Regions from separate parts of the Microbulbifer salipaludis genome, predicted to be linked through region 1. Evidence: predicted binding sites of a transcription regulator. Region 1 holds the regulator's gene; each other region holds the start of a gene.
The links. The regulator sigma-54, encoded in region 1, starts transcription at its own class of promoters, with help from an activator protein. The targets are predictions, from matches to a motif close to TGGCACANNNNTTGCNNT.
Positions count from the first base shown of each region.

Region 2: glnA (glutamate--ammonia ligase) is a predicted target of sigma-54. The motif match lies at 3,808-3,825, and genes of this name have one in related genera.
Region 3: galU (UTP--glucose-1-phosphate uridylyltransferase GalU) is a predicted target of sigma-54. The motif match lies at 3,758-3,775, and genes of this name have one in related genera.

Region 1 covers NZ_JAEKJR010000002.1:506,318-516,579, forward strand. The annotation lists gene rapZ (RNase adapter RapZ) at 1-445, opposite strand, end outside; gene ptsN (PTS IIA-like nitrogen regulatory protein PtsN) at 543-1,004, opposite strand; gene hpf (ribosome hibernation-promoting factor, HPF/YfiA family) at 1,059-1,352, opposite strand; gene JF535_RS07790 (RNA polymerase factor sigma-54) at 1,522-2,997, opposite strand; gene lptB (LPS export ABC transporter ATP-binding protein) at 3,231-3,956, opposite strand; gene lptA (lipopolysaccharide transport periplasmic protein LptA) at 4,041-4,586, opposite strand; gene lptC (LPS export ABC transporter periplasmic protein LptC) at 4,573-5,136, opposite strand; gene JF535_RS07810 (HAD-IIIA family hydrolase) at 5,226-5,789, opposite strand; gene JF535_RS07815 (KpsF/GutQ family sugar-phosphate isomerase) at 5,838-6,809, opposite strand; gene JF535_RS07820 (MlaC/ttg2D family ABC transporter substrate-binding protein) at 7,314-7,967, shown strand; gene JF535_RS07825 (BolA family protein) at 8,072-8,305, shown strand; gene murA (UDP-N-acetylglucosamine 1-carboxyvinyltransferase) at 8,409-9,671, shown strand; gene hisG (ATP phosphoribosyltransferase) at 9,837-10,262, shown strand, end outside.
Region 2 covers NZ_JAEKJR010000001.1:638,983-649,244, forward strand. The annotation lists gene JF535_RS02645 (alkaline phosphatase family protein) at 1-24, shown strand, start outside; gene JF535_RS02650 (glycosyltransferase) at 30-959, shown strand; gene JF535_RS02655 (hypothetical protein) at 1,028-2,047, shown strand; gene thiI (tRNA uracil 4-sulfurtransferase ThiI) at 2,063-3,529, opposite strand; gene glnA (glutamate--ammonia ligase) at 3,890-5,296, shown strand; gene JF535_RS02670 (DUF4124 domain-containing protein) at 5,536-6,198, shown strand; gene glnL (nitrogen regulation protein NR(II)) at 6,437-7,543, shown strand; gene glnG (nitrogen regulation protein NR(I)) at 7,572-8,984, shown strand; gene JF535_RS02685 (zinc ribbon domain-containing protein YjdM) at 9,166-9,501, shown strand; gene JF535_RS02690 (hypothetical protein) at 9,542-10,262, shown strand, end outside.
Region 3 covers NZ_JAEKJR010000002.1:388,213-398,474, reverse strand. The annotation lists gene rfbD (dTDP-4-dehydrorhamnose reductase) at 1-639, opposite strand, end outside; gene rfbC (dTDP-4-dehydrorhamnose 3,5-epimerase) at 653-1,201, opposite strand; gene rfbA (glucose-1-phosphate thymidylyltransferase RfbA) at 1,203-2,117, opposite strand; tRNA gene JF535_RS07325 (tRNA-Ala) at 2,426-2,501, opposite strand; gene galU (UTP--glucose-1-phosphate uridylyltransferase GalU) at 2,686-3,597, opposite strand; gene gltX (glutamate--tRNA ligase) at 3,828-5,303, opposite strand; gene JF535_RS07310 (glycerophosphodiester phosphodiesterase family protein) at 5,547-6,239, shown strand; gene JF535_RS07305 (glycerol-3-phosphate dehydrogenase/oxidase) at 6,223-7,431, shown strand; gene dusA (tRNA dihydrouridine(20/20a) synthase DusA) at 7,552-8,580, shown strand; gene tal (transaldolase) at 8,639-9,583, shown strand; gene JF535_RS07290 (tellurite resistance TerB family protein) at 9,606-10,067, shown strand; gene JF535_RS07285 (STAS domain-containing protein) at 10,105-10,262, opposite strand, start outside.

The sequences.
Region 1 (10,262 bases):
GCTGATGCAGGGTGAGGCTACTGGTATCGATGACCAGGTCGGCCATGGATGCGAGCGGTGCCAGCAACTCCTTTTCACGATTCAGTGCTTCGAGCAGGTGGGTGTGGCTGTCACTCAGGGGGTGTTTGCGGCGGGTTTCACTGAAGCGCTGCACCAGTACCGGCGAGCGCGCATCCAGATAGATGACGTCGCAATCGATACCGCTGTCGCGCAGGTCGTTGATGACTTTGGGGGCCTGGCGCACGTCGTGCCACAGGTTGCGGGCGTCGATACCGAGCGCCAGCTGGGTGTTTTCCTGCGAGGGTTGCTCGGTTACCCGGCGGATCAGTTCGGGCAGCAGGCTGGCCGGGAGGTTGTCGATGCAATTGAAGCCAACATCTTCCAGCAGTTGCAGCGCGGAGCTCTTTCCGGAGCCCGAGCGGCCGCTGATTATGACCAGTCGCATAGAACACGCACTCCTTGCTGAATCCGGCACGGCATGTGGCCGGAATGGCTAACTTGAGCGGCTCCGGCAACGGGCTGTCACCGGTAGTCGCGGCCTATTATGCCGCGGCGGCGCTATTGATGGCCAGTGCGTAAAGTTCATCGCTGGTGGTGGCCGCACGCAGTTTTTCCCGCACACGGCTATCGCTGAACAGGGCTGCAATTTCGGCGAGGGTGTCCAGGTGCTCCTGGTCCGAGTCTTCGGGCACCAGCAGGGCAAACAGCAAATCCACCGGCTGGCGGTCGATGGCATCGAAGTCCACCGCCGGGGATGTGGTACACAGTACGCCGATCGGGCCAGCACAGCCGGGCAGGCGGCAGTGAGGGATAGCAACGCCTTCGCCGATGCCGGTAGAGCCAAGGCGCTCCCGGGCAACCAGCTGGTTGAAGATCGTGTCGGAATCCAGATCGGGATATTGCTCGGAAATCGCCTGGGCGATGTTGAGTAACAGCTTTTTTTTGCTGCTCCCCGCCAGATGGCAAAGGCTCAGGCGGGGAGAGAGTAATGCTTCCAATGTCATAACGTACTGATGATCTAGCGGTGCAGGCCAGCCGGTAACCTGGTTATGTTACGACTAGCGGTGACTGCGTAACTTCTCTTTGTGTTTCAGCAGTTGCCGGTCGAGTTTGTCAGTCAGCGAATCGATCGCTGCGTACATGTCCTCAGACTCCGAATCGGCAAAAATATCCTTGTTGCCGCTCACGTGAACCCGTGCTTCGGCTTTCTGGATCAGTTTGTCGACGGAAAGAATGACCTGTGTATTGGTAATCAGGTCATTGTGGCGGGAGAGCTTGTCCAGTTTGGTCTGGCAGTAATCGCGAATGGCCGGAGTAACGTCTACATGGTGGCCACTGATATTGATCTGCATGGATTTCTCCTCATCGGGTGCAACACAAATCTGGCTGGACCCCCGCACAGGGCGGCAACCCTACTAGGAAGTGCGCCAGAATGGAAGGATACACTCAATGTATAGCCATTGGTTGTACAGAAAGCGCACACACGAAGGCGAAGAGTGCTTCCATATGTGACTGCCCTCGCTAAACCAGTCGTTTTCTCTCGCTGGACGAGGGAATGCCCATGGATTCACGGTACTTGGCCACTGTACGTCGCGCGACCTTGATGCCCTGGGAGTCCAGCTCCTGAGTGATTTTGTTGTCCGACAGCGGCTTGCGCGGCTGTTCGGCATCAATAAGCTTGCGGATCAGGGCGCGGATGGCGGTGGACGAGGCATCCTCCCCGGAGTCGGTGCTCACATGGCTGGAGAAGAAGTATTTCAGCTCGAAGACACCGCGGGGCGTGAGCATGTACTTCTGCGTGGTCACCCGGGAAATGGTCGACTCGTGCATGCCGATGGTCTCGGCAATGTTCGCCAGTACCATGGGTTTCATGCCTTCTGGCCCCAGTTCAAAAAAGCCCTGCTGCTTTTCCACGATGCAGCTGGCCACCTTGAGCAGTGTCTCGTGGCGGCTTTGCAGGCTTTTCAGGAACCAGCGCGCTTCCTGGAGGTTGTCGCGCAGATAGTTGTTGTCACTGGAGTTATCGGCGCGCTTGATCAGTGAGGCATAGGCGTCATTGATGCGCAGCTTGGGCGTGGTCTCGGGGTTGAGCTCGACGACCCAGCGGTTGTGCTTGCGGCTGACGATCACATCGGGCACCACATACTGGGGCTCTTCACCGCCGAAGGCTTCGCCCGGGTAGGGGGTGAGAGTCTGGATCAGTCGCATGACCTCGCCGAGCTGTGACTCGTTGAGCCGCGTGCGGCGGGTCAGTTGGCGGAAGTCCCGCTTGCCCAGCAGGTCGAGGTGCTGGCTCACCACCAGCAGGGCCTCGGTCATCCATGGGGTCTGTTCCGGCAGCTGGCGCAGTTGCAGCAGCAGGCTCTCGCGCAGGTCGCGGGCACCACAGCCGGCGGGCTCCAGCTGTTGGATGGTCTTCAGTACGGTCAGTACTTCGTCGGCTTCCACCTCGAAGGTGGCGGCCACCTCGTTTAGGTCCGCGTCGAGGAAGCCGTTGGGGGCGATGGCGTCGATCAGGGTTTCGCCGATGAGCTTGTCGATATCCGTCAGCGGGGTCAGGTTCAGTTGCCACAGCAGGTGGTCCTGCAGGCTTTCGGAGGCCGCGTTGCGCTGTTCCAGCGCGTATTCATCGCCATCGCCGCCGGTATAGCTGCCGCCGGTGTAGATATCGTCCCAGCGGGTGTCGACTGGCAGGTCGTCCGGGATTTCGCTGTTCCAGTCACCATCGGCCGTAGACTCGCCCTGCGTCTCGCGGGCAGCTTCCTGCGCGCGGGTCTCCGGCTCTTTGGTTTCGGATTGCGCAGGGGTGTTCTGGTCCTGATGGGGCTCGCCGGTGTGTTCTTCGAAGTCGGATTCCAGCAGGGGGTTGCTGTCGAGGGCCGACTGGATTTCTTGTTGCAGATCCAGCGTCGACAATTGCAGCAGACGGATCGCCTGCTGCAACTGCGGTGTCATCGTCAGCTGTGTGCCGAGTTTTAACTGGAGTGACTGCTTCATATGGGGGTTTGCCGGCAGAAAATTCTGGCATTGGCCCGCCGCAGCAGATTTGATGCTTGATGCGGCGGCGTAAAGCTCATTTCCTGCAGACTACCTTGCGGCAAATCGGAACACAAGAGGCAGCTTAAGCAATAAGCATGCCGAAAAATTTTGTGGATCCGGTCACAAGGTTTCTGTGTGTAATGGCGGCCTACAGAATGGGGTATCGTGAAGATGAACCCCTAAAAAACCGCTCAAATGGTGAATTCGTGTCCCAGATAGACATCTTTCACCTGTTTGTTTTCTGCTACGTCTCTGGGGTCGCCGGAGGCGATGATGTGCCCCTCGCTGACGATAAATGCGGTCTCGCAGATATCCAGGGTTTCGCGCACATTGTGGTCGGTAATCAGTACGCCGATACCGCGGTCCCGCAGATGGCGGATAATTTGCTTGATATCGTTGACCGAAATGGGGTCGACACCGGCAAAGGGCTCATCCAGCAGGACAAAGGCGGGGTTGGTCGCCAGGGCCCGCGCAATTTCAACGCGACGGCGCTCGCCGCCGGACAGCGCCATCCCCAGACTGTCGCGGATGTGGGTGATGTGGAATTCCTCCAGCAGGGCCTCAAGTTGCGCCATACGCTGGCTACGGTTGAGGTCCTTGCGGGTTTCGAGAATGGCGAGAATGTTGTCCGCCACGGTCAGGCGGCGGAATACCGATGCTTCCTGAGGCAGGTAGCCAATGCCCTTGCGGGCGCGGCCGTGCATGGAAAGACCGGTGATATCTTCGTCGTCGATCATGACCTGGCCGGCATCCGCCTGGACCAGGCCGGCGATCATGTAGAAACACGTGGTTTTGCCGGCACCATTAGGGCCCAGCAGGCCCACCACCTGTCCGCTGGATACGCTCACGGACACATCCTGAACGACTTTGCGTTTTTTGTACTGCTTGGCGAGATGTAACGCTTTGAGCGTCGGCATGGCGAATTCCGCTATCTAGTGCAGTGGCAATGGCCACATCTGTCTGGTGAGTTCTGCAGGCGCTGGCCCCATGGGGCGGATGGCCTACTGGCCGTCTTCGACCGGTTTGGGGGCGGGCTGCGCTTCGGGCTTCCAGATCATTTCCACGCGCTTCTTCTCCGATTGGCCCTGGGCCTGCATCTGCTCGCTATTGAGGTCGTAATCGATGCGCTCGGCGGAGAGGGTGTTGCCGTCCCGGTCGACGAAGGCTTCACCGGTCAGCTGCAGGGCATCGGTGCTCACCAGAAATTCAATCCGCCGGGCGCGCGCCTTGACCGGGCTGGTGCTTTCTTCCACCTGCTGCTGGAAGTGAGCGGGGGTGCCGATGGCGACCACCTTGCGGATTTCGCCGCTGGCATTGCCGTGTACCTCAACCCGGTCTGCGCGGATCTGCAGGGAGCCCTGGGTAATGACCACATTGCCGCTATAGACCGAGAGGTTTTTGCTGCGGTTGGCCTCCAGGTTGTCGGCGGATACTTTCACCGGCTGCTGGCGATCATTGGGTAGAGCCTGCGCCTGCAGGCTGGCCAGCGCGACCACCGCCGCCAACGTGGTTGCGAGCAGTGTGCGGGCGGCATTAGCGGACTTCATAGCGGCTTTCCACATCGGACAGAATTTCCACCTTGTCTTGTTTTAGATCGGCGCGCAGGCCCTTGCCGGTTGTGAGGTTGGGGCCGTCGGTAATGGTAACAACTTTGTCAGTCTCGGCGAATTCTTCGCGAGGCCTGATTTCGATTTTCGGTGTCCGCAGGGTAATACCTGGCCCCGGCAGCTCCTTGATGGAGACATCCCCCTTCAGTACGACCCTTTGCCCATTGTTGTAGGCGACACCAGAGCGCGATTCCGTGCGCCAGCGGGAGTCTTCGCCCTGGTAGAACATCATGCGTGGCTCGGTGAGGTCGGCCCGATCCCGCCGCGCAAACTGGAAGAAGGTGACGCGCTCGGCGTCGACTTCATAGGCGAGATTGCCGTTCACATCGTAGTGACGCGTGCGGGCACCCCGGATGATGAGATCCGCGGCCCTGTTGTGTTCCTGCTGGGTGGGGCGCTTGCCCATTAGCTGATCTGGCGGGCTCTCGGTAAACCAGAGTCCCAGGGTAATCAGCATCACCACAATCACCAGTGGTAGCCAGGTGCGCATGTATCGAGTGTTTCCTGTTAGCCTGCCGGCCCGCGCAACGCGGTCTGACAGTTAGTCTGTGTGGGTGCGGTCAGGTTCCGGCCTGGCGATTATTTTTCTACGTGTGTCAGGTAAGGTGCGAGTGCGGCGTCAAAGGTGCCCTGTGCCTGCATGATGCGGTCGCAGACCTCTCGTACCGCGCCAAGTCCCCCTTTGCGCTCGGTGGTGAACAGCGCGCGCTCCTTTACTGGCGGTGCTGCGTCGGGCACGGCAATGGGGCAGCCGACGCGGGTCATCAGCTGCAGGTCCGGGTAGTCATCGCCCACGTAGGCAATGTTTTCCAGCGTGTGGGGTTCGTTGGCGAACAGCTCCTGAAAGGCGCTGTATTTGTCTTCACGCCCCTGAATCAGCCGGGTGATTCCCAGATCATGCGCACGTTTTTCCACCAGGGAGCTACGTCGACCGGTAATGATGGCGACGGCCACACCCGATTGCTGCAGCATCTTGATGCCATGCCCATCGAGGGTGTGGAAGGTTTTCAGTTCATTGCCGTGATTGTCAAAATACAGTCGTCCGTCGGTCAGTACGCCGTCCACGTCGAGAATCAGATGGCGAACCCGGCTGAGTCTTTCCTGGATTTCCTGGTCGCTGGGCGCGTTGTCGGTGTGGCTCACGGGGTTTTTCCTTTATTCCTTTTACGGTATCCAGAGTGCCGCTGCGTGTCAGATGACACCAGCGCGCAGTATGTCGTGCATGTGCAGCAGGCCGATCGGGTGGTGTTCGGAATCCTCCACCACCAGCGCGGTGATCTTGTTGTCTTCCATGATGCGCAATGCTTCCGCTGCCAGTGTATGCGCACCGACGGTTTTCGGTCGACGGCTCATGACCTGATCCATAGTGGCGCTGTCCAGCTCGAACTTCTGGTCAATGACGCGCCGCAAATCGCCGTCGGTAAATACGCCGAGCAGCTGACCCGCGCTGTCGACCACTGTGGTCATACCGAACCCCTTGCTGGTCATTTCCAGCAGGGCGGTGGCCAGGGGTGTATCGGGTGTCACTTGTGGCAGTTCGTCGCCGGCGTGCATTACGTCTTCCACCTTGAGCAGCAGCTGGCGGCCGAGTGCGCCACCGGGGTGGGAAAAGGCAAAGTCTTCAGCGGTGAATCCGCGGGCTTCGAGCAGTGCCACCGCGAGGGCATCGCCCATGACCAGCGTCACCGTAGTTGACGAGGTTGGGGCGAGGTTCAGCGGGCAGGCTTCGGTGTCGACCGCGATATCCAGGTTTACGTCGGCGGACTGGGCAAGTGGGGAGTCCGGCTTGCCCGCCATGCTGATCAGGGGGATGCCCAGGCGCTTGAGCAGCGGCAGCAGAGTGAGTACTTCCGCGGAGGAGCCAGAATTGGAAATGGCAATCACCAGATCCTGGCGGGTGATCATGCCCAGGTCCCCGTGGCTGGCTTCGCCCGGGTGCACAAAGAAGCTCGGTGTGCCTGTGCTGGCGAGGGTGGCGGCTATTTTGCGCCCAACATGGCCAGATTTGCCCATGCCAGAAACAATAACGCGCCCCTTACACGCCAGGATCAAGTCGCACGCCTGCCTGAAATCGGCACCGATGCGCGCTTCAAGGGCGGCTACGGCCGCGGTTTCCATGGCAATGGTGCGGCGCCCGGCCTGAATGATCAGATCTGTTCCCATGATAACTCTCGCTGGATGATCCAGGGCGGCGCCGTGTGGGGCGGCTGGCCGCGATAATTCCGTTGATTCTAGAAAATGATGGACGGAGCGGCCGCTGCAGGGCGCCGTCAGAGATGCCGGTGCTCCTTTATATAGTAGTGGCCCGGATGCGGTTAACGCTTCCGCTGTGCCGGCTACTGACGTGCTAACCTTTTAGAGACGGTCAGAGCCAGTGTGGATCTGGGCGCCTGCGAGTCTTGCCGGTGTGCAAGCTGCTGGCCCTGCGAAAGTGATCCAGTGCCGCTTGTCCAAAGCGCGGCCATGGTATAGTTTGCCGCCGCTATTGTCAGCTACCGAGACAAACTGAGGGGCGAGGTAAGAGGGGCGTGACGGGATTTCGGGCGCGTCTGATCGCTTGCCTGGGCCGTACAACCTCTGTAGTCGCCAATCAATTTTCGGTATGGCCGTGACACTTTTTGCTGTCGCGAGCATCCAAGGGACGAATTTGCCATTAGGAGATATTCTGTGAGCGCACTCATCACTACCCGGATCCACACCGCCAGCAAGCCGCTGGGCAAGGTTCGGGCGCTGGTTTCTGTATTTCTGCTGTGCTGTGTGGCGCCATTCGCGGCGGCATCGCAAAACCCCTACACCCTGATTGAGGGGGTTTCCAACGAGCTTCTCGGGGTGATTCGCAGCGAGGGTCGGAATGTCAGTGCCAACCCACAGCGTTACTATTCTGCGGTGGACCGCGTGCTCGCACCGGTCGTGGATTTTGATTTTATCGCCCGGGGTGTCATGGGCAGTCATGCTAAAAAAGCGACTCCGGCCCAGCGCGCCAAGTTTGCCAGTACGTTTCGGCGCGATCTGGTGGCCACCTTTGCCCGCGGTGTGGCGTCTTTCGGCAACATGGATGTGAAGGTGTTGAATCCCGGCTCTGCCCCCAGTGGCAATCGTGTCAACGTGCTGCAGGAGGTGCGCAGTAAGGAGGGGGTGACCAAGGTTTCCTACACGCTGGTGCGCAACCGCAGCGGTCAGTGGAAGTTGATTAATGTGATTCTGAACGGGGTCAACCTGGGCAAGACGTTCCGCGGACAATTCTCGCAGGCCATGCAGGCAAATGGCGGCGATATCGACAAGGTGATCGCGGGCTGGTCGGCGGCAGACCAGGTTGGCTGAATTTCGCTTGCCGGATGCACGCCGGCGCTGCCGCGGGTTGCGGCTGCGTCGGTTGCCGTATTCCAGTACACTTGCGCGCTTTTAACACGACTGTAATTCCTGCTATGCAACCAGATCAGATCAAAGCCCTCATTGAAGGGCAAATTCCCGGCAGCCAGGTTGAAGCTGCGTTTGAAGGCAGCCACCTGCAATTGACCGTTATCAGCGACGCATTCAATGGCCTGAGCCGTTTGAAAAAGCAGCAGCTGGTGTACGGTGCGCTGTCCGACAAGATTGCCGACGGCACCCTGCACGCCGTGCAGATGAAAACCCTGACGCCGGAAGAAGCCGGCCAGTAAATTTTACCCGCGCTCATCCCAGGCTGAGTGCGGGGTTTCGCTTCCCTTCAGCATGCCAGAACGAGGCAGTCGTAGCGGGAAGCCAGAGTGGAAGCCATATCGAATGGATAAACTGATTATCGAAGGGGGTAGCCCCATCTCCGGAACCTTGAAAATTTCCGGGGCCAAGAATTCTGCGTTGCCGATCCTGGCGGCAACGCTGTTGGCCGATGGGCCTGTGCAGATTCACAATCTGCCGCACCTCAACGATATCACCACCATGATTACCCTGCTGCGGTGTATGGGGGCAGATATCACCATCGATGAGCGGCTGGGTGTGGAGATTGATCCGCGTTCGGTGAATGAGCTGACCGCCCCCTACGAGCTGGTGAAAACCATGCGCGCCTCCATTCTGGTGCTGGGCCCGCTGTTGGCCCGTCACGGGGTGGCCAATGTTTCCTTTCCCGGTGGCTGCGCCATTGGCAGTCGCCCGGTGGATATCCACCTCAAGGGGCTGGAGGCCATGGGAGCGGAAATCACCATCGATGAGGGTTTCATCCGCGCGCGCAGTAATGGACGCCTCAAGGGCGCCAATATTGTGATGGAAAAAGTGACCGTCGGCGGTACAGAAAACCTGCTGATGGCCGCTGCGCTGGCAGAAGGTACTTCCGTGCTGCACAACGCTGCGCGGGAGCCGGAAATTGTCGACCTGGCGGAATTTCTGATGGCGATGGGCGCACAGATCGAGGGTGCGGGTACCGACACTATTCGCGTGCACGGTGTGCCACGCCTGCATCCCTGCTCTTATACCGTGATGCCGGACCGAATTGAAACCGGAACCTTCCTGGCAGCTGCCGCAGCCGCGCGTGGCAAGGTGCGCTTGACGCATACCCGCGCCGATATTCTCGATGCAGTGCTGGTGAAGTTTGAAGAAGCGGGTGCCCATATCAGTATCGGTGACGACTGGATTGAGCTGGACATGAAGGGGAATCGTCCGAAGGCGGTCAGCTTCCGCACCGCGCCTTACCCCGCCTTCCCGACCGATATGCAGTCCCAGTTCACCGCCATGAATGCGGTGGCCGAAGGACGCGGCACGGTGGTCGAAACCATTTTCGAAAATCGGCTGATCCAGGTGCATGAGCTGAATCGTATGGGAGCGAATATCGTTCTCGAGGGCAATACCGCTATTGTGACCGGTGTGGAAAAACTGAAGGGTGCGCCGGTAATGGCGTCCGACCTGCGCGCCTCCGCGAGTCTCGTGATCGCGGGGATGGTGGCCGAGGGGACGACGATCGTAGACCGTATTTACCATATCGACCGCGGTTACGAGTGCATTGAAGAGAAACTCCAGCAGCTGGGTGCCAACATTCGCCGCGTTCCAGGCTGAGTTCAGCGGGAAGGCGGGGTGCCTGGCTAGATGCTTCTCATCTAGATGTATTCCAGTTTTGTATTGGCGCGGTATTTCTTGAGGGGATAAGCTCGCACACGCTTAGGAAAACCGCCGTTACTTTAGCCTGGATGTTTCCGGGCTCTCCAGATAATCATAATCGTTATGCAGATCACTATTGCCCTGACCAAGGGGCGTATTCTCAAGGAAACGCTGCCACTACTGGCTGCCGCTGGCCTCGAGCCGCTGGAAGATATCGCCAAGAGTCGCAAGCTGATCTTCGCCACCAACCAGGAAAACGTTCGCCTGCTGATCCTGCGCGGCTCCGATGTGCCCACCTACGTACAGCATGGGGCGGCGGACATGGGCGTGGCGGGCAAGGACAACCTGCTTGAGCATGACAACAGCAACCTTTACGAACCCCTGGATTTGAATATTGCCCGCTGTCGCCTGATGACCGCGGGCATCAAGGGTGCCCCGTTGCCCAGTGGTCGCATCAAGGTGGCGACCAAGTTTGTGCAGTCAGCGAAGCGCTACTATGCGGCGCAGGGGCGTCAGGCGGACATCATCAAGCTGTACGGAGCCATGGAG
Region 2 (10,262 bases), on a different contig from region 1:
GCGGCGGCGGCGACTGCGGAGTGAGACAGGTGACTGACGTTGCGGTGATTTTGCCGGTTTATAATGCCGGCCATTATCTGGATGCTGCAATTCGGAGCGTTCTGAACCAGACGCATGCGGATTTCACGTTGTGCATTATTGATGATGGCTCCACCGATGGCAGCCGTCGTGTGCTGGAAAAGTATGCGGCGCAAGACGCTCGTATCCGGTTTCGTTCACGTGAAAATAAAGGCTTGATTGATACCCTCAATGAATTGGCGGGAATGATAGGCGCCAGATACCTGATTCGGATGGATGCGGATGATATCTGCGAGCCTCAGCGCTTTGCGGAGCTCGTTGGGTTTATGCAGGCAAATGATGACTGCGTGGCGTGTGGCAGTGAGGTGTTGCTTATAGACCCCTTTGATCGTCCGCTCCGAAAAATGGGTGAGATGTGGGCTCATGAAGAAATTGATGCTGCACATCTTGCTGGTGCAGGAGGTGCCATCATTCATCCTGCAAGTATCATACGGGTGAGTGCATTTAATTCTGTTGGCGGCTATCGAAAAAAATATACTCACGCGGAGGACATCGACCTTTTTCTCCGGCTGGCGGAACAAGGTCGGCTTGCGAACATACCGTTGACGTTACTTCGTTACCGGCAGCACTTTAGTAGTGTCGGCTACTCGAATCGGTTGCAACAAAGGCGCTCGACACTTAATGCCATCCAGGATGCTTATGCGCGAAGGGGTATTGATGGGGTAATCCGGTATGAGCCAGAGGATGCGGAGCCTGTCACCGAGCGCATTGTGTTTTCAAAGTGGGCGTGGTGGGCACTGTCTGCTGGCCATTTGGCGACTGCCCGACACTATGCGACAAAGGTGTTCGCTAAAAATGTATTTTCACTGGGGTCATGGAAGCTCATCGCGTGCGTCCTCCGCGAGTCGCTGAAGCCAATACACGGTTCGAAGCCCGTGTAAGCAGAGCGTTTCATTAATTGATGGGTTGTTACTTCAGCCCAAAGCCAAGGGGTTCAAGGAAGACAAGTATGGACGGCAAGCAAGTCAAGATTGGTATCCTGGTCGTTTATTATCTGGACCCGGCAGAAGAGTGGGTAATTCAGGAGCATTTTCGCAGGCTGGAGGCTTGCTATAAAAACCAGTTCAAGATCTATGCGGCATGCAACCGGCTAGCCCCCGATTTGTGGCACTACCTATCCGGAAGGGAATATATCGAGGCGGTGCCTGTCGTGGATACCGATCTCCGGGGAAGCCAAGAACATATCTGGTATCTGGATCAACTTAAAACAGTCGCCCTGGAAGATGGCTGTGACTACATCTGTACGCTGGACGTCGACAGTTGGCCTATCACGGGAAATGTATTTGATCGTGCGTTGGCGCTACTCGAAGAGCATAACGTGGATTTGATGGCGATTCAGAGGGAGGAAAACGGTGATACATACCTACCGCATCCCTCGTTTATTTTTGCATCCGCACAACTGTTTCGGAATCTGGATTTGCGCTTTGGTGCGCCCTCGAGTGACGCTGATACACGCGAGTTTCATCGGTTTTCTGAAGTGACAAAGCAGCCGTTTGATACGGGCATCGGCGTCGGCTACAAGCTTTGGGAGCATGAAATACCCTGGCTAAAGCTGCTGCGTTCCAACACAGTGGATTATCATTTTCTGATGGGTGGTGTTTATGGTGGGCTGATTTTCCACATGGGCTCCTCCTCCCGTGTGAAAAGGTTCAGAGCGGAAGGCCGACACTGGACCAAGAAATTCGGCGAATGGCTCGCTTCGGTTCCGCTAATATCACGGCAGGCTAAACGCATAGTATTCTGGCTGGAGAAGGTTTTTCCCGACCGGCTTGCGAAGCGAAATATGTTGCTATACCAGGCGATCCGTCGGGACTTGAAAAATAATTCCGCCAGTTTCTATGATGAACTCCAGGGGTTACCCGGCTCACCAGACCCGGCGACCGCCCGAGTTGGTGTCGGTCGAGGGTTGCAGCAGAGGCACGAGTCGACCGGGAAGCGATCGCCGCGTCCCCTGGAGCTGGTACGTTAAGCGCATTACTCAGTGTCAATGCTTCGGTTTCTCAGGCCGATAAACCCCAACATTGCGATACCCCTCATCCAGCAGGTGCGAGGCGTGTAACTGACTCATTACGCCGCGATCGCAGTACAACAGGTAGTGCTTATCCTTATCCAGTTTCTGGAACGCTGTGCTGAGGCGGAAGAAGGGAATGGTTTCCACGGTGGTGTCTTCCAGTTCCAAGGGGTTCACTTCCTCTTCCGTGGGGTGGCGAATGTCGATGACGGTGGCATCACCCGGTTCGGTCACAATATCCACCGGCGGTGCATCTTCACCCAGATCTTGCATTACTTCATCGATGTTCTGCATCACGCGGTTGCCGATGGCGCGGTCAAGCACCGTGAAATCGAATCGGGTTTCCTCGTGCTCTACCTTCTCCATTTTTGCGCGCGTGGTGGGCTTCACGGAAATTACCCCGCAGTACTCCGGCATGTTCGCGGCAAACTCCTCTGTGCCAATGGCGCGGGCGGTGCGAATGATGTCGGTCTTGTCGGAGGTAATCAGCGGGCGCAGGACCAGCGTATCGGTAACGCTGTCGATGACCGATAGATTTTTCAGGGTCTGGCTGGAAACCTGGGCAATGGCCTCACCGGTCACTACTGCGTCCACGTCCAGTTCCTTGGCGACCACCGAGGCGGCGCGCAGCATCATGCGCTTCAGGGTGACACCCATATAGGAGTCGTCGACCTGCTCGAGTATCTCGGCAACCACTTCGTCAAACGGTACGGTGATGAATTTCACCCGATGGGATGCGCCGTATCTTTCCCACAGGTAAAAGGCGACCTCCTTTACCCCCAGCTCGTGCTGGCGGCCTCCCAGGTTGAAGAACAGGAAGTGGGTGCGGATGCCGCGCTTGATGGTCAGGTAGCTGGCAACCGTGGAATCGAAGCCACCGGACACCAGCGATAGCACCGGGTCCTGGGTGCCCAGCGGGAAGCCCCCCAGGCCCTGGTGCAGCTCCTCGATCACGTTCAGCTTGTCGTGGCGGACTTCCAGTTTCACCGTGACATCGGGGTTTTTCAGTTTTACTCCGATGGCATCGGTGTTCTTGTTCAGCCCACCACCTACATACTGCTCCACATCGAGAGACTGGAAGTCGTGCTTGCCGGTGCGTTTGACGCGCACGCAGAACGTCTTGCCGGCGAGCTGCGGGCCCCAGATGGGCAATGTTTTCTGGTAGATGTCGTCCAGGTCGCCGAGCGGGAACTGCTGTACCCGGGCAAAGTTCGCGATACCGGGAGTGTGCGCCAGTACCTCTTCAATACGCTCGGAAAGGTGGGATACTGCATCCGGCGCAATCACGTCGATTTTTTCCCAGTCCTTGTGCACCTTGATGCGATCATCCAGCTGCCGCATTAGTTTGCGCAGGTTGTCGGCCAGCTGCCGCGACATGCGCTTGCGCACTGGATTGCTTTTGATGGTGATCTCTGGGAAAAATTTGACGACAAAGTGCATGGGAGTGTGCCGGAAACGCGGTTGAATGTGAGGCCAAGGAAGGAGTTATAGCCTTCCCGGCAAAGGTGGCGAATTATAAACTCGCTAAGGGGATTTTGCTTGCAGCACCAATTTGGTGCTCGCGGTGACTTGATGGCCCCAAATCGGTGCATTTCTGTCTTGGGGGGCACCAACATTGTGACTATCGTGGGGGCTCGCTGGTGGTGAATCACCGAAAACCCGTGGTTGTCACCGGATTTCGCGGGCCCGAGGCCGCTTTATGCCTGTTTGCCCCAATTTGGCACACTCCTTGCTTTTACTGTTGCCACAAGACAACGCGAATTGGCGCGATACATAAATTTTCATTCTTGGAGGACTGCAATGTCAGCGAAAACGCTCGGACTGATCAAAGAGAGCGAAGCCAAATGGGTAGACCTGCGCTTCACCGATACCAAAGGTAAGGAACAACACGTTTCTCTTCCGTCCAAGGAAGTTGATGGCGAGTTCTTCGAAGAAGGCAAGATGTTCGACGGTTCCTCTATCGCGGGCTGGAAGGGTATTAACGAATCCGACATGATCCTGATGCCGGACGATGAAACCTCTTTCCTGGACCCCTTCACCGATGAAGCGACCGTAATCATTCGCTGTAACATCGTTGATCCGATCACCGGCCAGGGCTACGAGCGCGACCCGCGTTCCATCGCGCTGCGCGCCGAGGAATACCTGAAGTCCACTGGTTACGGTGACACCGCGCTGTTCGGTCCGGAGCCCGAGTTCTTCGTATTCGACGACATCACCTGGGGTGCCGAAATGGGCGGCGCCTTCTACAAGATCAACTCTGAAGAAGCGGCCTGGTCTTCCGGTGCCTCTTTCACTGACGGCAACATGGGCCACCGCCCGGGCGTGAAAGGCGGTTACTTCCCGGTTCCGCCGGTTGACTCCCTGCACGACATCCGTGCTGCCATGTGTTCCGCCATGGAAGCCATGGGCCTGGAAATCGAAGTACATCACCACGAAGTGGGTACTGCGGGCCAGTGTGAAATCGGCGTTGGCGCCAACACCCTGACCAAGAAAGCGGACGAAGTACAGATCCTGAAGTACGCGGTACACAACGTAGCCCACGCTTACGGCAAAACCGCTACCTTCATGCCCAAGCCGCTGGTGGGTGACAACGGTTCCGGTATGCACGTGCACCAGTCCTTCAGCAAGGACGGCGTGAACCAGTTCGCCGGTGACGCCTATGCTGGCCTGTCTGAAACTGCCCTGTTCTACATCGGCGGTATCATCAAGCACGCGCGCGCCCTGAACGCGATCTGTAACTCTTCCACCAACTCCTACAAGCGTCTGGTTCCGGGCTTCGAAGCGCCGGTTATCCTGGCCTACTCTGCGCGCAACCGCTCTGCGTCTATCCGCATTCCGTTCGTGCCGAGCCCGAAAGGCAAGCGCATCGAGACTCGCTTCCCGGATCCGACCGCCAACCCGTACCTGGCCTTCGCAGCCCTGCTGATGGCTGGCCTCGACGGCGTGAAGAACAAGATCCACCCGGGCGACGCAGCCGACAAGGACCTGTACGACCTGCCGGCGGAAGAGCTGGCCGAGTACCCGACCGTGGCTTCCAGCCTGGAGCAGGCCCTGGACGCACTGGATCAGGACCGCGCCTTCCTGACCGAAGGTGGCGTATTCACCGACGACGCTATCGATGCGTTCATCGAGCTGAAGCGCGAAGAAGTACAGCGTGTGAACATGACCACTCACCCGGTTGAGTTCGAACTGTACTATTCAGTATAAAGATCAGTATAAAGACGCCGCAGGCGCCTCCTTTTAAAACCCTATTTGGGGTTAAAACGGAGTATCATCGGAGCGCCGCCGCCGGCCCATGCATCTGCAAGGTCTGGTGAGAACGGTGCAAAGATGACGAGAAAGCCCACACCTTGCGGTGTGGGCTTTTTTTATGCCGGTAGCGCAGACCGGAGTACACTAGCCTTTATCAAGCAACCTCTAACAGAATGCGAGAGGCAGGAAAGCCCATGAACAGGTGGATTGCAGTGCTGGCGTTTATTCTCGCCGTCCCCGCTTTGGCGCAGCAGGAGTCGACTGCCGCGGACAACAAGTCAGGTAGCGGCTCTGGCAGTGTGTACAAGATTGTCGGCCCGGATGGGCGTATCACCTTCAGTGACAGCCCGCCTCCGGACGGCAAGGCCGAAAAGGTGGAAATCGGGCCGATTAACGTGCAGCCCATTGCGCCCCGGCAGCCGCTGCGGACGCGCAAGCTGTCTCCCCGCGACCGTGAGGACAACCGCGCTGGGGATGATACGGGCCCGGTGAACTTCTCCATCGTGAGCCCGGTCAATGGGGCCACCATACCGCCAGGCCAGCGGTTTATTGTGTTGCAGGTGGCGCTGGACCCGGTACCCAGAGATGGCTACGAGTTTTTTGTAGTGGTTGACGGCCAGCGCTGGTCGGGCAGCTCCTCCGGCACCAGCCTGGATATTTCCGCGCTGGAGCGCGGTGCACATACGATACAGGCGGTACTGCTGGGTTCCCGGGGACAGCCACTGGCCCGCTCCCAGGCGATCGAGGTGTACGTGAAGCGTCCCGGCGGTCAGGTTCCGGATTTCCCCGCGGGTCAGGCGCCGGCGATGCCCAAGGCCCAGCAAGCACCGGGTTTCACGCCCAAGCCGAAACGTTAGTCCGGTTACGCGGGCCACGATAAGGCGTGGCCCCTCCCTTCCTTCTCCGCCAGCCCCATTCTGGGCTCCAGGCAGCACAAATTTTGATCTGCGCACAATTTTGGTGCATTCTCTGTGCTGAAACACCGCGCCCCGAATTCTAAGCCCCGAAAGAGTCCGGTTTTTTGCGCCATTTTGGTTTGCTTTTTGCACTGCCATTAGGCGACCCGAAGAAATGAACGAAGTCGGATCCCCCCGAATGCTCAATGATCGTCAGTTACGCCTGCTTTTTGACAACCTGACCTCGGCCGTTCTGGTGCTGGATGAGCATCTGTCCCTGCGCTACCTGAACTCGGCGGCCGAAGACCTGGTGGCAGCGTCCAGCACGCGCTCCATCGGCCTGCCCCTGGAAGACGTCGTCCGTGAGTCCCGCTCTGCCCAGCAGGCGTTGCGTTCGGCGCTGGAAAACGGGGAAAAGTACACCGTACGGCGTGCGTTATGGCTGCTGCACAACCTGGAAGAGTGCACGGTGGATTACTCGGTGACACCGCTCACCGAGCTGGGCCTGTTATTGCTGGAGGTCCAGTCCATGGATCGCCTGCTGCGCATCGCACGCGAGGATGCGCTGATCTCTGCCCAGGAGACCACCCGTAACCTGGTGCGGGGCATGGCCCACGAAGTAAAAAATCCCCTGGGCGGAATACGCGGTGCGGCACAGTTGCTGCAAAGGGAATTGAAAGAGCTGGAGCAGTCCGGTGGCGAAGATCTGGCGGAATACACCCAGATCATCATCGAAGAGGCCGATCGCCTGCGCAACCTGGTGGATCGCATGCTGGGTCCGCGTAAGCCGGTGCGACTGCAGTCGGTGAACGTGCACACGATTACCGAGCGGGTGGCACAGTTAATCGAGGCGGAGTGCGATGGGGCGCTGGAGATCAAACGCGATTACGACCCGTCGATCCCGGATATCCCCGCCGACAGCGAGCAGCTGATACAGGCGGTATTGAATATCGCCCGCAATGCCATGCAGGCCATCGCTGAGAATGTGGGTCTCGAAGACGGAGACCTGACCATCCGCACCCGGGTACAGCGTCAATTTACCATCGGCCGCCGACACTGCCCGCTGGTCTGCCGCATCGATGTTGTGGACAACGGCCCGGGTATTCCGGAAGACATTCGCGAGCGAATTTTTTACCCGATGATTTCCGGCCGCGCTGAAGGCTCGGGTTTGGGGCTGTCGATATCGCAGCACATCATCAATCAGCACCGCGGGCTGATCAAATGCGAGAGCCGGCCCGGAGAGACAGAATTTCAGATATACCTGCCGCTGGCCAATGACGGCTCAGCGGCAGAGAAAAATTATTAGAACGTAATAACAGAACCGGAAAAAGATTATGAATAATCGCGTATGGATCATTGATGACGACCGCTCCATCCGCTGGGTGCTGGAGCGCGCCCTTTCCCGGGCGGGGATCGATACCACCTGCTACGAAAACGGGGATCGTGCCCTGGATGACTTTTACAGCGAGTCACCGGATGTGGTGATCAGTGATATCCGCATGCCCGGCTCCGATGGTTTTAAACTGCTGCAACGCTTTCAGGCAGAGCGTCCGTCCCTGCCCATCATCATCATGACGGCCCACTCGGACCTCGACAGTGCGGTCGCAGCCTATCAGGGTGGCGCCTTCGAGTACCTGCCCAAACCTTTTGATGTGGATGAGGCCGTGGCCGTTACCCGCCGCGCCCTGGCCCACGCCAATGAGCAGCAGCCCGAAGAGCCGGTAATCGTCGAAAACGGTACCGCCAACAAGGAAATCATCGGTGAGGCGCCGGCGATGCAGGAGGTGTTCCGCGCGATCGGGCGCCTCTCCCACTCCAATATCACCGTGCTGATCAACGGTGAATCCGGTACCGGTAAGGAGCTGGTGGCAGCCGCCCTGCACAATCACAGTCCGCGCAAGAACCAGCCGTTTATTGCGCTCAACATGGCGGCGATTCCCAAGGATTTGATGGAATCCGAACTGTTTGGCCATGAGAAGGGCGCCTTTACCGGCGCCAGCGCGCAGCGCGCCGGGCGCTTCGAGCAGGCCAACGGCGGCACCCTGTTCCTCGATGAAATTGGGGATATGCCCGCAGAAACCCAGACCCGACTGCTGCGGGTGCTGGCGGACGGCGAGTTTTACCGGGTCGGCGGTCACACGCCGGTCAAGGTGGATGTGCGCATTATTGCCGCCACCCACCAGGATCTCGAGCGCCTGGTGGAAGAGCACAAATTCCGCGAAGACCTTTTCCACCGCCTGAACGTCATCCGCATCCATATTCCCCGGCTTGCGGATCGTCGCGAAGACATTCCGCGCCTGGTGCGCCACTTCTTTAACAGTGCCGCCAAGGATCTCGGCGTTGAGCCCAAAATTTTGCTCAAGGAAACCGAGGAGTACCTGTCGGGTCTCGACTGGCCTGGCAACGTGCGCCAGCTGGAAAATACCTGTCGCTGGATTACGGTGATGGCCTCCGGCCGTGAGGTGCTGGTGGACGACCTGCCACCGGAGCTGCATCAGCAGGGCGCCGCGAGCGAGGTCCCACAGGACTGGCAGAAGGCGCTGCGGCTGTGGGCGGATCAGGCGCTGGCCACCGGTCAACGGGAAATCCTTAGCGAAGCAGTGCCGGCGTTTGAGCGAGCCCTGATCGCGATTGCACTCAAGCACACGGCGGGTCGCAAGCGCGATGCCGCGGAACTGCTTGGCTGGGGGCGCAACACCCTGACCCGCAAGCTGAAAGAGCTGGGCATGAACGGCGCCGACGATTGAGTGCTGACTGATGTCGACGACCAAAATGGGCACCTGCGGGTGCCCATTTTCGTTATAGTACGCGCAATTTTTGACTCTGATCAGCTGGCGCCAACTTCAACTCTGCTTTACTGCCTGTATTCCCGGTAAAACGATGATCGGCAACAGCCAACCGTAACAATCATTATCAGTGACAGCGACCATGAGTGATCTCCCCAATTGCCCCAAGTGCCAATCCACCTATACCTATGAAGATCGCGATCTTTTCGTCTGCCCGGAGTGTGGCAATGAATGGGCTGCGGGAGAAACTGCGGAAGAGGAAGGGTTGAAGATTAACGATGCCAATGGCAATCCACTCACCGATGGCGATACGGTAACGGTGATCAAGGACCTGAAGGTGAAAGGCTCTTCGCTGGTGGTAAAGGTGGGCACCAAGGTGAAGAATATCCGGCTGGTGGACGGCGACCATGATATCGACTGCAAAATTGACGGTATCGGGCCGATGAAACTGAAGTCGGAGTTCGTCAAGAAAGCCTGAGGCGCAGATCGGCCATTCAATTTGACACGGGATTTCAAGGATGAAAGACGTGGCACTGATCACCCTGCACGGTATGGGCAAGGTGGATTGGGAATACCATCGCGAACTGGAGTACGGTCTAAAACGGGATCTTGGGTCCGCGTGGGATCGGGTCTCGTTCAAGGTGGTGCATTACGCCTATTTTCTGCAGCAGCCCCAGGACCTGCTGTGGGAGAGAATGCTGCGGGACACCGACAATGAACTCGATGCGACCCGTTTGCGCAAATTCCTGCTGTTCGGATTTGGTGACGCCGCCGCCCTCGAGTACAGCGCCCGACAGCCCGGCCCGAACACCAAGTATCTGCAGGTACAGCGAGAGATCCAGGCGGTGTTACGTCAGGCCTACCTGGAGCTGGGCCGCGATCACCGCAAGCCGGTGGTGATTATTGCCCAGTCCCTCGGCTGCCAGGTGATCTCCAGCTACCTGTGGGATGCGGGTACCGGAAAATACAGCTTCGAAAATATGGCTGGTATCGGTGCCGATGAGCGGGAGTTCCTCAGGTTGCGTTCGCTGCGTAACCTGGTCACCACCGGTTGTAATATTCCCATTTTCACTTCTGGGCTCGACCGCCCCACCTGTTTCGACCGCCCCAACCCCCAGTTCCAGTGGGATAATTATTACGATGAGGATGATGTGCTGGGGTGGCCGGTCAATCAGCTGGGCGACACCTACCACTTTGTGAAGGACCACCCGATCAACACGGGTAACCTGCTCACGTCAT
Region 3 (10,262 bases), 120 kb from region 1:
GGCGACGCCGGCGTCGGTACAGTGATAAATACCACGAGCTTCTTGGTTTGCTACCAGCCCGTAAATGTTCTCCGCCAGGGTGCCAGCCCAAGTCGGTGTGCCGATTTGGTCGGCCACCACACCCAGCTGGTCGCGCTCCCGCATCAAGCGCAGCATGGTGGTGACAAAGTTGCCACCCTCGCGATTGTAGACCCAGGCGGTACGCACGATGATGGCTTCGGGCAGTATGGCTTCGACCGCCTCTTCGCCGCGAGCCTTGCTTGCGCCGTATACACCCAGCGGGCTTCTTATATCTTGTGCCCGGTATGGTCGGGACTGCTCGCCGTCGAACACGAAGTCGGTGGAAACGTGGATCAGGCGAATGCCCAGCTCGCGGCAGGCCAGAGCCAGGTTTTCCGGGCCGCGCGCGTTAATCAGGTGTGCCTGTTCGCTATCGGACTCCGCTTTATCCACGGCCGTGTAGGCCGCGGCGTTGATAACAACCTGCGGCTGCTCCCGCGTGAGAACGGCAAAGACCTGCTCTTTATTGGCGATATCCAGCGTGTCGCGGCCATGGGCAACGACCGTGGTATCACTAGGAGCTCGCTGCTGCAACTGCTTACCGAGCTGACCGTTTTTACCGGTGATGAGAATTTTCATTATTTAGACCCCATCAACCAAAGACGGCAGCGTCTTTCAGGAGTTTACCTTCGGCATCCTTGGCGGAAAGCTTGGGGGCCTCACCATTGACCAGGGGCCACTCGATCCCAATTTCCGGGTCGTCCCAGCGCAATGAGTGTTCGTATTGGGGCGCGTAATAATCGGTGCACTTGTAGACGAACTCGGCGAATTCGCTGGTCACGTAAAAACCGTGGGCGAAGCCTTCCGGGATCCAGAGCTGGCGTTTGTTGTCTTCGTTCAGCAGCACACCGACCCACTGGCCGAAGGTGGGAGAGCGTTTGCGCAGGTCTACGGCCACATCGAACACTTCTCCGGACGTAACGCGGACCAGCTTGCCCTGGGTGTGCTCGGTCTGATAGTGCAAACCCCGCAGGATACCCTGGCTGGATTTGCTGTGGTTGTCCTGCACAAAGGTACGCTCGGCACATTCACGATGGAAGAAGTCCTGGCGGAAGGTTTCCAGGAAGAACCCACGCTCGTCGCCGAAGACCTTTGGCTCGATTATTTTTACATCGGGGATTTTGGTTTCCAGTACTTTCATATCAACGTGCAAACCTGGGGTCGCGCTGGGAATCAGCAATCAGCTGCATCAGGTATTCGCCGTAGCCGCTTTTCATCAAAGGCTGCGCCTGCTTTTCCAGCAACTCTGCATCAATAAAACCTTTACGGAACGCAACCTCTTCCGGGCAGGCGATTTTCAGGCCCTGGCGACGCTCAATGGTTTGCACAAATTGAGCAGCTTCCAGCAGGTTATCGTGGGTACCGGTGTCCAGCCAGGCGGAGCCGCGCCCCATCAGCTCGACGTGCAGCTTGCCCTGCTCCAGGTACATGCGGTTGAGGTCGGTAATTTCGAGCTCACCACGGTGGCTGGGTTTGATCTCCCGCGCCAGGTCGCACACCTGATTGTCGTAGAAGTAGAGGCCGGTCACGGCGTAGTTGGACTTCGGCTGCGTGGGCTTCTCTTCGATGCTGATGACCTTGCCTGCATCATCAAACTCGGCCACCCCGTAGGCGCGGGGATCGGCGACATGGTATCCGAAGACTGTGGCACCCTCGGTGCGCTGGTCAGCGCTTTTCAGGACTTCGTTAAAACGCTCTGCGTAGTAGATATTGTCGCCCAGTACCAATGCGCTGGGATTGTTGCCCACGTGCTCACGGCCGATCAGGAACGCCTGGGCCAGGCCGTCTGGGGAGGGCTGCACTGCATAGGTAAGGTTGATACCCCACTGGCTGCCATCTTCCAGCAGCTTCTGGAACAGCGACTGCTCTTCCGGCGTGGTGATAATCAGAATATCTCGGATGCCCGCCATCATCAGGGTGGTGAGCGGGTAATAGATCATCGGCTTGTCGTACACCGCCATGAGCTGCTTGCTGACACCTTTGGTCAGCGGGTATAGCCGGGTGCCGGAACCGCCCGCGAGGATGATTGCTTTTCTATTTGTATTCACTATTTCCATGTGCTTCCCCAAGTGAGTTTCTTCGTGCCTACTGGCTGGGTAATTCGCAGCAATTCGGGGCTCACGAACCTCCACGTAATCACTGCTTTGACTTCCATGTTTTGCCCGGACATTCTACCGGGACTTTGAGCTTCCCCCGCGGTAAACGGGTCGCTCATTTGCGCGGGCTTTACCTGCTCACCCTTTCGGGGTCGCTGGTACGCCAGCCGGACCCGCGCACGATGAGCGTTGGTTTTGGCTCCTCGCGCCCGGGCAGCACTGCCAAATCAAAAAAGGCCGCATCCTTTCGGATGCGGCCTTTTTTGATTTGGTGGAGCTAAGCGGGATCGAACCGCTGACCTCAACACTGCCAGTGTTGCGCTCTCCCAGCTGAGCTATAGCCCCAAAGTTGCTTTCTTGATTGGGTTTCCCCCGAAAGCGAGGCGCATTTTAACAGCGGCCCTTCGGGTGTCAACCAGAAAAAACGACTTTTTAATCAATTAGTTAGAAACCGCTGAGCGGTGGGTGCCCGCGGTTTCTGGTGAATACAGGGTCAGCCGCTGGCCCTGTATTCAATGGCAGCAAGGCCTCAAGCGACGGCTTCGACCCGTGGCTTCTGTTTGGTCAGGAACTCTTGCAGTCCGGCACCAATATCCGGGTGGTGCAGGCCGTACTCGAACTGGGCCTTCATGTAACCCAGCTTGTTGCCGCAATCGTGACTGTGGCCAACAATGCGGTAGGCATCTACCTGCTGGACTTTTAGCAGCTCATCAATGGCATCGGTCAGCTGGATTTCGCCACCGGCTCCCGGCTGGGTTTGATCCAGCAGGAACCAGATTTCCGCCGGCAAAACATAGCGGCCAACCACGGCCATGTTGGAGGGGGCGGCATCGACGCTGGGCTTTTCTACCATGCCGTCGATCTTGGCAACACCACCCACCTTGAGATCTGCACCCAAGCAGTCCACCACACCGTATTTGCTCACATCTTCCCAGTCGACGGATTCCACCATGATCTGGCTGGCACCGGTTTGCTCAAAGTTACGCACCATGGCCGCGAGATTGGTGTTGGTGAGATCGGCGGCGTATTCATCCACCAGCACGTCGGGCAACAGCACCGCGAAGGGGTTGTCGCCAACCACCGGACGGGCGCAGGCAATGGCATGACCGAGGCCCTTCGCCTCTGCCTGGCGCACGGAAATCACGGTGACATCACGCGGGATGATCGCGCGCACTTCGTCCAGCAGCTGGCGCTTGAGGCGATTTTCCAGCTGGGCTTCCAGTTCGAAGGAGGTGTCAAAGTGATTGGTGATGGCGTTTTTACTGGCGTGGGTGACCAGGACAATTTCCTTGATCCCGGCTTTGACCGCTTCATTTACCACGTACTGGATCAGCGGCTTGTCCACGATCGGCAGCATCTCTTTCGGGATGGCCTTGGTGGCGGGCAACATGCGGGTCCCCAAACCCGCAACAGGGATGACTGCTTTTTTGACTGCGGTCATTTTATTTCCTTATTCGTCTGAATGGTTTCCGGTTAATCCGTTAATCCTCAACCTGGCGGGATTCTACCCACGAAATGTGACAACTGTCACACAACTGGTTCGATAGGGCGCCACATATTTCTTCGGGAGAAGAACGCCACTCGGCACTATGACTTTTAGACAGGCAATAAAAATGCCACTTCGGATGCCCGAGTGGCATTGGTGACGCACAAACGCCTGTTCAGGCGGCCTCAGCCGAGGCTCGCGAACTCTTTTTCCCAGCGCTTCAGCACCTTCTTGCCAGCGCCGCCCAGTACTTCGACGGCCTGGCGCAGACGGGCGCGGCTGAGGTCGGGGCCGAGCAGTTCCATGGCGTCCATCACCGAGAAACTGGCGGTGGTGCCACTGATGGCCACAAACAGGGGCGCGTTGAAGTCCTTCAGCTTGATATCCATCTGATTAGACAGCTCTTTGACGGTGGCAAAGATGGTGTCTTTGCTCCAGCTGCGCAGCGCTTCCAGCCTCCACAGGGTAAATTGCAGGAGCTTCTTCTGGTCGTCCAGCGCCAGCTTGTTGCCAGCAAAGCTCTCTTCGCTGAGCGGCAGCTTGCCAGAAGCAAGGAAGCTGACCAACGGCAGGAAGTCACCGAAGGTTTCCATGCGGCCCTTGGCCTGGGGCAGCACTTTGAGCAGGTTTTCGCGGTTCAGCAGCCACTGCTGCAGACGGTCGGCCAGCTGCTCGTCTTCCAGCTCGCGGATCCACAGGCCATTCAGCCAGCTCAGTTTCTCCACATCGAATACCGGGCCGCCGAGGGATACCCGCTGGATGTCGAAATGCGCGAGCATTTCGGCCAGGGTGAACTTCTCGCTCTCGTCCGGCATGGACCAACCCATGCGGCCGAGGTAGTTCAGCAGCGCTTCCGGCATAAAGCCGGCGCGCTGGTAATAAAGGATGGAGGTGGGGTTCTTGCGCTTGGACAGCTTGGTCTTGTCCGGGTTGCGCAGCAGCGGCAGGTGGCAGAGAACCGGCATCTCCCAGCCGAAGTATTCGTACAGCAGCTTGTGCTTGGGCGCGGAATTGATCCATTCCTCGCCGCGCAGCACGTGAGTGATCTCCATCAGGTGGTCATCCACCACGTTGGCCAGGTGATAGGTGGGCATGCCGTCGGACTTGAGCAGTACCTGCGCATCCACCTGCGCCCAGTCAATCTCGATGGTGCCGCGCAGCAGGTCTTCCACCACACAGGTGCCGGACTCCGGCACGTTCATGCGCACCACGTAGGGCTCACCCGCCGCCTTGCGCTTCTCGACTTCTTCCGCGGGCAGCGCGAGATCACTCGGCTTGAGGGTTACCTTGCCGGACTCCTGCAGCTGCGCGCGCAATTGATCTAATTCTTCCGCAGTGCGGTAGCAATGAAAGGCGTGGCCTTTGGCGACCAGCTCGTCACAGTACTGCTTGTAGATGTCGCCGCGCTCGCTCTGGCGGTAGGGGCCGTGCGGACCGCCCACATCCGGGCCCTCCTGCCAGTCGAGCCCCAGCCAGCGCAGACTGTCGAGGATCGCCTGCTCGGATTCCGGGGTGCTGCGCGCCTGGTCGGTATCTTCGATACGCAGTACAAACTGGCCACCCTGGGCCTGGGCGAAACACTGGTTGAACAGGGCAATATAGGCAGTACCTACGTGGGGATCACCGGTGGGAGATGGCGCGATACGGGTTCTTACGGTCATTGGAATCCTGATATTGGACTGGTAATTGGAAATGGAAGATAGACGATAAAGGCGCGGCATTATATCGCCGGGCTTGGGGGCCGCACAGTGCGATTCTGCTCCGGTGTATCAGTAGCTTCAAAAGTGCGCCAGTCCTTCCTTGCAACCCACCCCACAGCAACTATTTTTCATATAGAGATTTCGCAGTATCTCCCACCTCCTTTATTCACACAATAAAGCCTCACCCGGCGGGAATTCACATCAATGCTGATTGCGCATTTAGGCGACAAAATTCACCACCCGGAAAATACCCTTGCCGCCTTCGAGGGCGCACATGGTCTCGGTGCCTGCGCCATTGCCACCGAGGTACAGTTCAGCAAGGACCGCACGGCCTGGTGCTGTGCCGGCGAGGGAATGGACTTTGTTCAGGCGGGCATTTCGACGCCGCTCCACCACCTGAAAGACCGTGACCTCAAGGCACTGCCCCTCAGCAGCTTTCAGCAGCTGGTGGACTGGGCCAGCCGCCACCGGCACCTGGAGTGGTTTGTGGAATTGAACCCGCAAACCTTGTCGCATATGGGTGCGGAGGCGGCGATCCGTGCGCTGCGCGATGAAATTTCCGGCTGTACCGATGCGTTCGTAATCCTGGCGTCCGACCTGCGCAGCCTGCGGCTTGCCCGCAACCTGGGCTTCTATCAGGTGGCCCTGCGCGTGCCGAGTGTTGCGCGCTGCCTTTCTGCCGATGTCGTCACGCTGGCGCCAGACTTCCTGTTTATCGACCACACAACGGTCGATTGCCAGGAGCTGCCGCCGGGTCCCTGGCAGTGGGTCGTGCAGGAGATCAATACCGCGCAGGGGGCGGTGCATTGGCACCATCGTGGTGCACACCACATCCTTACGGGCAATCTGCCGCTGTTGATGCGCTCCCGGGAGGCCAGTAATGTCTACGGAATATGATGTGCTGGTGGTCGGTGCCGGTATTCAGGGTGCCGGTGTCGCGGAGGCGCTGACAGCCGCCGGGCACCGGGTGGCCATTCTGGAACAGGAATCTGTGGCCTACGGCACTTCTTCGCGCTCCTCCAAACTGATTCACGGCGGGCTGCGCTATCTGGAGAGCGGGCAAATCTCGCTGGTTTACGAGTGCCTGAAAGAGCGCCGCTGGCTACTGGCCAACAAGCCGGACCTGGTACACATGGTGCCCTTCCTGATCCCGGTGTACCGGCACAGCCGCCGCCCAAGCTGGAAGATACGCCTGGGCCTCAGCCTCTACGCGCTGCTTTCCGGGCTGTTTTCCTCCTACGCCCGCTTCCGCTCGGTAAACACCCAGGATTACGACGCCCTGTGCGGGCTCAACAGCGACGATTTGCTGGCGGTGTACCGCTACTACGATGCGCAAACCGACGATGCCGCGCTGACCCGAGAGGTCATCCAGACCGCGGTGCGCGGTGGCGCCGAGCTACTCTGCCCCGCTAGCCTGGTGGGTGCGGAGGTGACTGACAAGTTCGTACGGGTTGATTACTTCCACGACGGCCAGCTCAACACCCTTCACTGCCGTGCGCTGGTGAACTGCAGTGGGCCCTGGATCGAAGAGACCAACAGCAAGTGCACACCCAGCGCGAAGCTGCCACCACTCGAGCTGGTTGCCGGTACCCATATTCAGGTACCACTAAAACTCGCCAATAAAATATTTTATGTGGAGGCGGAAGACGGCCGAGCGGTGTTCGTGATGCCGTGGCAGGGTGAAACCCTGATTGGCACCACCGAACGCCCCTACCACGGCGATCCCGCCGAGGTGGCCCCCACGCTGGAAGAAAAAGCCTACCTGCTGCGCACACTGAAGCAGTACTTCCCGGAGACACGACCGCTGCAGTTAAGTGACCTGAGCGACAGCTGGGCGGGGCTGCGGGTGCTGCCGCACGCCAGCGACAATCCCTTTTCCCGCAGTCGCGAGACCATGATCTGCACCGACAACCCCAAGTGCCCACGGATCGTCGCGGTGGCCGGAGGCAAGCTCACCAGTTACCGCGCTACCGCGCGCAGTGTGGTAAAAAAACTGCGCCCGCTGCTGGCGAGTAAAGCCGACTGGGTAGCGCCACCCGCCACCCAGGCATCCGGTACCCGCGAGGACGCCAAAGAGCGCAACCTGTGATTGCCCGTTTGCGTCTGCCGCGTCCAGTCGCCTAATGTCCCGCGCCCGATGAGCCGCGATCCGGGGAAACGCGCTGTATCTTGTTATACTGCGCGCAGTTTTATCCTCTGATTGCTGTTTATGTCCGAATCTTCCCCATCCTCAACTGCCCCCACCCCCATCACCGCGGGTACGGCAACGGCTGTTTCGCACCGCTTCTGCACCGCACCTCTGATGGACTGGAGCGACCGTCACTGCCGTTATTTCTGGCGGCAGTTCAGCCAGCACGCCCTGCTCTACACCGAAATGGTCACCACCGGCGCCATTCTGTTTGGCGACCAGCAGAGTCACCTGGATTTCAATGTGGAAGAACAGCCGGTGGCGCTGCAATTGGGTGGCAGTGATCCGCAGGACCTGGCGCGCTGCGCGGAAATTGCCGAGCGCTGGGGTTACAGCGAAGTGAACCTGAACTGCGGCTGCCCCAGTGACCGGGTGAAAAAAGGACGCTTCGGTGCCTGCCTGATGGCAGAGCCGGACCTGGTTGCGGAGTGCCTGGGAGCGATGCAGAGTGCGGTATCGATACCCGTCACCGTGAAGCACCGTATCGGTATTGACGATATGGAGGACTACCCGGGGCTCACGCGCTTTGTGGAAGCGCAGGCACAGGCCGGCATCACTACGTTTATTGTGCATGCGCGCAAGGCCTGGCTGAACGGCTTGAGCCCCAAGGAAAATCGTGAAGTGCCGCCACTGAAGTACGAGATGGTGTACCAGCTGAAGCAGGATTTCCCCGAGCTGGAAATTGTCCTCAATGGCGGCATTAACACACTGGATGAGTGTCGCGAACATCTGCAACAACTGGATGGTGTTATGCTCGGGCGCGCGGCATACCAGACGCCGGGGCTGCTCGCCGGGGTGGATGCCGCACTGTTTGACGGTGAACCCGGGCCAACACCCGCCGAAGTGGTACGCAACATGCTGCCGTACATCGAGCGGGAACTGTCGCGCGGCCAGCGCCTGAATCATATTACCCGACACATGATGGGGCTGTTCCAGGGCGTACCGGGGGCACGGCGCTTCCGCCGACACCTGAGTGAGCACGCACATACCGCAGGTGCGGGGCCGGAAGTACTGGAACACGCTTTGGCGCTGGTCACGCAAGCCGCCTGACCCGCGCTCTGGGCACACAAAAAAACAAGTCAACATTCGCAATAAGGACGTGGGGAACATGAACAAACTGGAGCAACTCAAACAGCGCAGCCTGGTGGTCGCCGATACCGGGGACATCGAAGCCATTCGCCGCTATCAGCCGGAAGATGCCACCACCAACCCATCACTGCTGTACAAGGCCGCTCAGCTCCCCCAGTACCAGCAACACCTGAAGGACTCCATCGCCTGGGCGGAACAGAAAGGCGGCGACGTGATCGCTCTCGCCGCGATGAAACTGGCGGTGGCCATCGGTCATGAGATTTTGCAAATTGTTCCCGGAGTGGTATCCACCGAAGTAGACGCGCGGCTGTCATTCGACACCACCGCCAGCATTGAATACGCACGCCAGCTGGTCGCCATGTACGAGCAGGCCGGTATCGACCGCAAGCGGGTTCTGATCAAGCTCGCCTCGACCTGGGAGGGCATCAGCGCGGCCTCGGTACTGGAGCGCGAGGGCATCCACTGCAACCTGACGCTGCTGTTCAGCCAGTGCCAGGCGGTAGCCTGCGCCGAAGCCGGCGTCACCCTGATCTCCCCGTTTGTGGGCCGTATCCTCGACTGGTACAAGGCCAGCACCGGTCGGGATGACTACACTGCGAAAGACGACCCCGGCGTGCTCTCCGTGGCCAGCATTTACGAGTACTACAAGGCCCGCGAGTACCCCACCATCGTGATGGGCGCCAGCTTCCGCAACACCGGCGAGATCGAGGCCCTGGCGGGCTGTGACAAGCTCACCATCAGCCCGCAGCTGCTGCAGGAACTGCAGGATGACAACGGCACCCTCGCCGATGGCCTCAATAGCGACATTCCCAACCAGGCGCGCCCTGCCGCCCCCATGCGGGAGGCGGAATTCCGCTACCAGCTGAATGCGGACGCGATGGCTACGGAGAAGCTGGCAGAGGGTATCCGCAATTTTGTCGCGGATCAGTTGAAGCTCGAGGAATTGTTACAAGCCGCGCGCTAACACACCAGAACAAGGAAACGCCATGTTGCAGCAGATTCGCAAACTGTTCGACCAGATCGGCCGCGGAGAGAGTGTGGAGGTGCGCACCGAAAAAGACGTGCGCATGATCAGCGCTGCACTGATGGCGGAGATCGCTACCGCCGACCAGAAGGTGGATGAGCGCGAGCACGCTGCACTGGTGCGCCTGTTGCGGGAGCATTACCAGCTCGATGAGGACACCGCCCGCAGCATGGTGGAACAGGCCCTGGCAGATCGCAATGAAGCCACCTCACTGTATGAGTTCACGCAGACCGTGAACGACAACTTCAGTGAGCGGGACAAATATTTGCTGATCAAGCAGATGTGGGAAGTGGCCTTTGCGGATGGGGAGATCGACGCCTTTGAGGAGCACCTGATCCGGCGCGTGGCGGAACTGATCTACCTGCCCCATGGCCTGTTTACCCGCGCCCGCGCCGAGGCTCGCGACCGGGATATTGAATCCTGAGCAGGCGTCTGCTCGCGGCTTACAGAGTGCGCTAGGCTTAGTGGTTTGCAGCCGCCTTCGCGGTCTGCTCACTCTCCAGCGCATGCACCAGGTCACGGAACGTGGCTTCGTTCTGCTCGTTCATGCTCATCAACACGCGGTGCGCTTCCAGCACCATTTCCCGCGCGCTTTGCTCGTCTGGTGTATTGCACTTGA